2 regions of the uncultured Enterovirga sp. genome follow, and region 1 is predicted to be linked to the other one. Evidence: predicted binding sites of a transcription regulator. Region 1 holds the regulator's gene; the other holds the start of a gene.
What was found. The regulator LexA, encoded in region 1, represses DNA repair genes until DNA is damaged. The targets are predictions, from matches to a motif close to TGTTCNNNNTGTGTTCNG.

Region 1 (3,939 bases):
CACGATCCTCGCGGAGGCTCCATCATGGCGAGCTCGGCCCGCCGGCAAATCGTCTTCGTCAACGCCGCGCATCTCCTCACCCATTACAGCCTGCTGATCCTGCCGACGGCGGTGCTGGTGATGGCCCGGCCCGGCGGCGCCTTCGGGCCCGATTACGGGCCGGTGCTCGCGCTCGCGACCGGCATGTTCGTCCTCTACGGGGTCGCCTCGCTCCCGCAGGGATGGCTCGCCGCCCGAATCGGGCGCCACGCGCTGATGCTGGCCTTCTGTTTCGGCACCGGCCTGTCGTTGATCGCGGCCGGCTTCGCGGCGACCCCCCTCCTCCTCGCGCTGGCACTCGGCTCGGCCGGGCTCTTCGCGGCGATCTATCACCCGATCGGGACCGCGATGCTGGTCGAGGCGGCGGGCGAGCGACCCGGCCGCTCAATCGGCACGAACGGCGTCTTCGGCAATTTCGGCGTCGCCCTTGCGCCGGTCGTCACGGCCTTCCTCGCCCAGCGCTACGGCTGGCAGGTCGCCTTCATGGTGCCCGGCATCGTGTGCATCGGGCTCGGCCTCCTCTGGATTGGGGTGCCGGAATACGACCACGCCGCCCATCCTTCCGCGACGCCCTTCCCGGTGATCCCGGCGCCCCTCGTCCGGCGCGCCGTCGCGACGCTGCTCGCGATCGCGGTCGTCTCGGGCCTCGTCTTCAACGCCTTCACGCTTCTCCTGCCGAAGCTGATGCAGGAGCGGCTCGCCGGCGACGCGAACCTGATCCCGATCGTCGGAATCCTGGCCTTCGCGGTCACGCTGTGCGGCGCCGCGACCCAGTTCACGGTCGGACGGCTCATCGACCGCACGACGCTGAAACGCCTCTTCCTGCCGCTGGCCCTCGTCCTCGCCCCGACCCTCGCCGCGCTCTCCTTCGCGCAGGGCTGGCTGGTCCTGCCGCTAGCCGGGGTCGCGGCCGCGGTGATCTTCGGGCAAGTCACCGTGAACGAGACGATGACCGCCCGCTACGTCGCGCCACCGCTGCGGGCGAAGCTCTATTCGGTGCGCTTCTTCATGGGTTTCCTCGGCAGCGCCGTGGCAGCCCCGCTCATCGGGTTCCTGCACGAACGCACGGGCAGCCTCACCTCGGCGACCCTGGTCCTTGCCGGGGTCGCGACCGTCACCTTCCTGTGCGCCCTCTTCTTCCCGGATCGGCCCGAGGAGCTTCGCCCCGAACTCTGGGCGAAAGCCGATCCCGCGATCGCGCCGGCCGAGTAGAGCGGAAGAGTAGGTCCGAAAGTCCACATCGCCGCTTGTGGAACATTAGCAGAACGGTTACGCCGTTCATGCTTTGTTTCTCACCCGAGTCGTTCGAGCAGGAGCGCGACGATGCTGACCCGCAAGCAGAACGAGTTGCTGCGCTTCATTCACGCGCGCCTCTCCGAATCCGGCGTGCCGCCCTCCTTCGACGAAATGAAGGAGGCGCTCGACCTGAAGTCGAAATCGGGCATCCACCGGCTGATCACCGCTCTCGAGGAGCGCGGCTTCATCAAGCGGCTACCGAACCGGGCGCGGGCGCTCGAAGTCCTGCGCATGCCTGAGACGACCGCCAGGCCGAAATTCAGCCCGAGCGTCGTCGAGGGCAATTTCGGGCGAGCCCGTACGACGCCGGCGGCCGCTCCGGGCGGCGTTCCCGACGGCGGCAAGGCCGTTTCGATCCCGGTCATGGGCCGCATCGCGGCCGGCACGCCGGTCTCCGCCCTGCAGAACCGCTCGCATTCGATCACGCTCTCGCCGGACTTCCTCGCGTCGGGCGAACATTATGCGCTCGAGGTGCGGGGCGATTCGATGATCGATGCCGGCATTCTCGACGGCGACACGGTCGTCATCAAACGCCAGGACGACGCGCTGACCGGCGACATCATCGTCGCGCTGATCGACGACGAGGAGGCGACGCTGAAGCGTTTTCGCCGGCGCGGATCCTCCATCGCGCTCGAAGCCGCGAACCCGGCCTACGAGACGCGCGTGCTCGGCCCCGACCGCGTCCGCATCCAGGGCAAGCTCGTGAGTCTCGTCAGGCGGTACTGACGGCCGAGCGGCGCGCCCGTCCTCCCGGTGCGAGTGCCTCAAGGCTCCGCATCGGCATCCGGGAGGTCCGGCACCGCCTCCTCCGCCGGAGCAGGACGTGAGGCGGGCCTGCCCGGCGGCGGCGAGGCGGATGCGATGGCGGCGGCCGGCCTCGCGGAGGCTTTGCGGGCGAGCCATGGCCGGCTCTCGCCAGGGCGGCGGGTGGTCTCGAGCCGGAACCCCGACGACGTCGCGAACAGGGTCGTCGCTCCGTGTCCGGCCAGGAAGGCGCGGTCGACCAGGGTGGGCGCGGCGCAGTCCGGCGGTGCCTGAAGGTGGGAGAGGACGACGGCGGCACGGCCGCAATCCTCGGCAAAACCGCGCCGGTCGAGGAGATGCGAGACGATCCGGCCGTCCCGCATCTCGATCGTGCAGCCGATCCGGTCACAGCGCGGTCCGGCCTTGAGCGAGGCATCCGCGGCCCGGCGCGCATCGCCATCGGCCTTGAGCCATTGCTCGGCCGTGAAGGCCGGGACCCGCCCCAGGAGCGCGAGCCGGCCGTCCCGGCCCCGGACCGCGGCGCCCGACCCGTCCCGGGCCACGTAGATGTCCGGGCGCGGCGCAGCGGAGGCGAGCGCCACGCCCAGAATGAAGGGAAGGCCCGCGAGAAGCCGGAGCGCCGAACCACAGAGCGTCGCGACGAGCAGCGCGAAGGCCAAGAGCGAGAGCGCGCCCGCCCCGAAGGCCGGCACCACCAGCGTCGAACCGGCGAAACCCGCGACCCATTCCGACAGGCGGAGCACGCCGTCCGTGGCATAGCCCATGGCCGCCCAGATCGGACGGTCAAGGCCGAAGGGGAGCGCGACCACGCCGATCACGGCGGCCGGCATCACGGCGAAGGACACGAGGGGCAGGGTCGCGGCGTTGCCGATCAGCCCGTAGGGTTGGACATTCTGGAAGTGGAAGGTTCCGAACGGCCCGGTCGCGAGCGTCGCGACGAGCGTCGTGCCCAGGATGCCGGCGAGCGTCATGCCGACCCAGAGTGCCGCCCGACGAAGCGGGTCGCCCGCCTCCGCCGCGGGGCGGACCCGACGCGCCGCCTCGGCGAAGGCGATCAGGCCCGCGACCGCCGCGTAGGACATCTGGAAGCTCGGTCCGAGCAGCGCCTCGGGCTCCCGCGTCAGGACGAGGATCGCCGAGATGGCGAGGTTGCGGAGCGACAGCGCCGGCCGGTCGAACAGGATCGCGCCCTGCATGACGAGGATCATGACGAGCGAGCGCTCGGTCGCGACCTCCGAGCCGGAGAAGATGCAATAGGCCGTCGCGCCCGCCATGCCGACGATCGCCGCGATCTTCTTGATCGGCCAGCCAAGCGCCAGCGCCGGCGAGAGCGCCAGGAGCGCGCGCGTCGCGGCGAAGAAGAGGCCTGCGGCCAGCACCATGTGCAGGCCGGAGATCGACACGACATGGTAGATTCCGGCCGCCCGCAGGATGTCGTTCGTGCGTTCGTCGATGAGGCCGCGCTTGCCGGTGACGAGCGCGGCCGAGACGGCGCCGGCCTGCCCGCCGATCGCCTCGACGATCCTGGCCGTGAGCGCGTTCCGGGCCCGGTCGATCAGGGCCGCGCTCCGCAAGGACAGGTCGGGCGCGAACGGGGGCGGCTCGATCCTCACAAGACGGCCCGAGGCCGAGCCGACCGCGCCGATCCCGCGGAAATAGGCGTCGCGGGCGAAGTCGTAGCCGCCCGGGCGCGCCGCTTCCGGCGGCGGCAAGAGCCGGACCGTTCCACCCACGTAATCGCCCGGCGCCAGGCCCGCGACCGCCCGGACCGTCACGCGCACGCTGGACGGGACCTGCCCGCCCTCCCGACGCTCGAGCTTCGCCGTCCGGATCACGAGC
Region 2 (3,939 bases), on a different contig from region 1:
TCTCGACGAAAAGCGGCCGCTGGCCTGCTTCGCCGGCATCAAGGTCGAGGGCTGGACGTCGGTGCGCAAGATCAGGGACGGTGAGTCGACCGACGACCTGTTCGGGTTTCTCACGACCAATCCGAACCGCGAGGTCGGAGCAATCCACCCGAAGGCGATGCCCGTGATCCTCACCACGGACGAGGAACGTGACGTCTGGCTCCGGGCACCGTGGGGTGAGGCTGTTGCCCTCCAGCGGCCACTGCCTGATGGCGCCCTGCTGATCGTCGCGCGCGGCGAGAAGGAGGACCCGCCTCCGGGATCACGCGGCCCTGACGACGGCAAGCTCCTCTAGCCGCGTGGTGTAGCGCGGCGAGCGCATCTCGAACTTGGTCGACCAGGTCCGCCGCGGCGCGAAGCCAGCGACGCCCGGGACGACGGCGCCCCGGCCCCAGCGCTCGTTGCACCGGTCGAGAGCTTCCATCAGCGCTCCCCCGGCCTCCCGGTCGAGCGCTCCAATTGGCGCTCTCTGAGAGTTGGCGAGCGGCACGAGGTCGACCGTCACGATGCCGGCCTTGCTGTAGCGATAGCCGTCGCGCCAGACTCGCCGCATGCCCCAGGTTGCGGCCTTGACCAACGCCATCGTGTCGGAGGTTGCCTCCGGCAGCGTGACGACCGTCGAGACCGAGCGCTGCGGCGCGTCCGTGTCATGCTCGGAGGTGTGGAAGAAGACCGTGACGTGGTCGGTCCCGAGCGCCTCACGACGCAGCTTCTCGCCCAGCCGGGCGGCATGGGTCGCGATCGCCTGCTCCATCGTGTCTCGGTCCTCGACCCGGCGGGAGAACATGCGGGTGACGGCGCAGCCCTTCCGGGTCGGCGTGAGGGCTTCCAGGCTGAGGCAGGACTGCCCGCGAAGCTCGTAGACCATGCGCTCGCCGACGACCGTCAGCGCCTTTCGGGCCGGCCTCGGGTCGAGCGCGGCCACGTCCGCGACCCGTGTCGCACCCGAACGCCCGGAGCTTCCGGGCGGAGGCCGGGCCAATGCCCCAGACCTCCTCGAGCTTCGTCCCGGCCAACCATCGGGCGCGCTCGGTCGGGTCGGTCGGGTCGCAGACGCCCCCCATCTCCGGCTCGTGCTTGGCGATGTGGTTCGCGAGCCTCGCCAGCGTCTTCGTCGGCCCGATGCCGACGCAGGTCGGGATGCCGGTCCAGCGCAGCACCGTCGACCGAAGATCCCGGCCGAGCGGCACGCGGTCAACCGGGCGCACCGGCGTGAGGTCGAGGAAGCTCTCGTCGATCGAGTAGATCTCGACGTCGGGCGCGAACCGTCGATAGATCTCGTTCGTTCGCCCGCTCATATCGCCGTAGAGGGCGTAATTCGACGAGAACACCCGCACGCCCTCGCGGCGGCAGCGATCCCGGATCTTGAAACATGGGTCGCCCATCCTGATGCCGAGCGCCTTCGCCTCCGCCGTGCGGGCGATGGCGCAGCCGTCGTTGTTCGACAGCACGACGACCGGCAAAAGCCGGAGGGACGGGTCGAAGACCCTCTCGCAGGAACAGTAGAAGGCGTTCCCGTCGATAAGCGCAAAAGCCCTCATCGCGTAGCGCGGCGGGAAGAGCTGATCGACGACACGACACCCCAGACCTCGACCAGCGCGTCGGATGGCACCTGGAATAGCGGGTAGGTGCGGTTCGCGAAGGCTAGCTCGATCCGGCCGGACCGTGGCGCCCAGACCTTGAAAGAGCGCTCGCCATCGATGTCCACCACGACGACGTCGCCAGGCCGAGGTGCGAGGCTGCGGTCGACGACGGCGAGATCCCCATGATGCAGGCGCTTCTCGACCATGCTGTCGCCGTCAACGCGAATCAGGAACGTCGCCGGCCGGTTGCGGATGAGCAGCTGCTGGAGGTCGATCTCCTCCTCGGCGAAATCGTCCGCCGGCGAGGGAAAGCCGGCGCGCACCGCTGACCGAAGAACCGGGAGGGGCAAGGGTCGCCCTATGACGATTTCGATCGCGTGCATCTCTTCCTCGCTGATTAGAACGAAAAAGGAACATCGAACACGCTTTGGTCAACCCCGCGCTGATCAGAGGCGGGTTGGCTGAGGCGCGGCAAGGGGAAAGGGGGGCTGCTACGTCGGCCTCCCGGCTACGAAGTACGCCATCACGACCATGAATCGAACCACCCTGACCGATTCATGAAAGTCGTTGGACGGCCCGGGCGCGGCTCCGGATGATTCGGCATGTCGGCCGCGATCTCATCCGTGCAGCTCCTCGTGCTCGAGCGTCGCGTGCCGAGCGCGAACATGGCTCGCTTCTACGTCCTGTCGCTCGAGGAAACCCTGTTCGGCGACACAGCGCTTGTTCGAGAATGGGGCCGCCTCGGAGCGTCCGGCCGGCGTCGCCTCGACCTCTTCGAGGCGCGTGCCCAGGCCAGCGAAGCGCTGGAAACCTGGCTCAGCCGGAAGCAGCGCAAGGCTACGAGCTGCGAGCGTGTTCCTGCTGACCTCGCCCTTTCGCTGCCTCTCAAGTCCGTCGCCTTTTGATCGCGGCGAGCGACTGGCGCTGCAGGACAGACGGCCCGCGATCTAGGTCCGCAGCGCGGTCAGCGCGTAGCAGCGACAACATCGCGGCGTCGAGCTCCGCATAGGGCGCGAGAGGCCCGACCAGCGCTTCAGGCGTGCGCACCTCCCGCTCGTCCAGGCCAAGCCAGAGGACGACCAGGTCGTCGGCTTCGCGATCGCCCGCTACCCGGTCACGCACCACAGTGCAGAAATAGGTCTGCAGCGGGTTGTCCCAACCGCACGCGACGGTGTGGTCCGGGACCTTCGACGGCAGCCTGCGCCGACTGCTCATCGCACGCGCCTCCGGCCTGAGCACATCCCCGCTGCCGCCGGATGTGACGGTCCGACAAGAGCGTTGCATGCGCCGGAGCGGCGCGCGCCCGGCAGGCTCACGTGAGCCGCTGGCCCTTGATCGCCTGCGCCTCGCCACGCTCGGCCTCGATCTCGCGAAGCACCCGCTCCTGCTCGGCCCGGAGCTTGCCGAGAGCGTCCGTCTGCACGAGGCCGATCGGAAGCGGCTGGGCGGGATGATCGGCCAGGACGCGCGCGGCCTCGACGGCCGCCGCGGCCTCGCGCGCCTCCCGGGCCGCCGCCTGCTGCGTGCCGGCGACGACCGCCCGCTCCGACCGGAGCTCGCGCTGCGCCTCGGGATCCGCACGCCCCCTCCCTTCCTGTCGGCGCTCGACCTCCACGGCCCGGTCCGCCAGGAGCTGTGCCGAAGCCGCCTCGCGCGTCTCGCGCGCCTCGACCTCTTGGGCCCGCGAAATCAGGCGATCCGCGTTGACGCCGACCAGGCTTTCAACCTCTCTTCGTGAGAGCTGTTCAACGCCGATCTCCTGCACCCGTTGCAGGTCGATGCGGTTCGCGAGCGTCTCGAGATAGCGGGCCGAGGCCTCTTGGAATTGCTGCTTCGTGCCGCCGTCGAGGAGGTCGCTCGTCCGCGAGACGGCCTCGTTCATGACCGCCAAGTCCTTCGCCATTTGGTCCGACGTGATCGCCATGCCGTCCTCCTTCGTCGTGAGCTGACCCACCCGCCTACTTATCGTGTGCAGGATGCCGCCGACCGTCTCCGCCGTTGCGACCCGGGCCAGCATGCCGAGCGCGGTCGCGTTTCCGGGGTGCTCGCCGACGACCTGCCGCCAAACGGCCGTGTGCTCGCCGGCGGCACGTCGTTCCGTGTCGGTCGTCGGGAGCCTGATCGGGTTGGCGCGCGCCGTCCGGATGCGCTGCCGGGCGTTGTCGATCAGCCGACGGTTGGCGGGGTCGGCTGCGTAGGCGCGATCCCGCACTTCGCGAGCGGGTCGAGGCCGCTCGGCCGCTTCCACGATCGCCTTGTCCCTCGGCCCGTAGCTCTGCGAGGAGGCGCGCTCCCGGGCACCGGTCGCGACGATCTT

Region 2: ACFE87_RS05155 (LexA family protein) is a predicted target of LexA. The motif match lies at 2,021-2,038, and genes of this name have one in related genera.

Annotation. Positions count from the first base shown of each region.
Region 1 is NZ_CAXTAZ010000033.1:32,520-36,458, forward strand. Features, by position in the region: gene ACFE87_RS16085 (MFS transporter) at 25-1,251, shown strand; gene lexA (transcriptional repressor LexA) at 1,363-2,061, shown strand; gene ACFE87_RS16095 (ComEC/Rec2 family competence protein) at 2,100-3,939, opposite strand, start outside.
Region 2 is NZ_CAXTAZ010000006.1:76,787-80,725, forward strand. Features, by position in the region: gene ACFE87_RS05145 (SOS response-associated peptidase) at 1-334, shown strand, start outside; partial or broken gene ACFE87_RS05150 (Y-family DNA polymerase) at 302-1,580, opposite strand; gene ACFE87_RS05155 (LexA family protein) at 1,577-2,005, opposite strand; gene ACFE87_RS05160 (WGR domain-containing protein) at 2,225-2,527, shown strand; gene ACFE87_RS05165 (hypothetical protein) at 2,508-2,837, opposite strand; gene ACFE87_RS05170 (relaxase/mobilization nuclease domain-containing protein) at 2,935-3,939, opposite strand, start outside.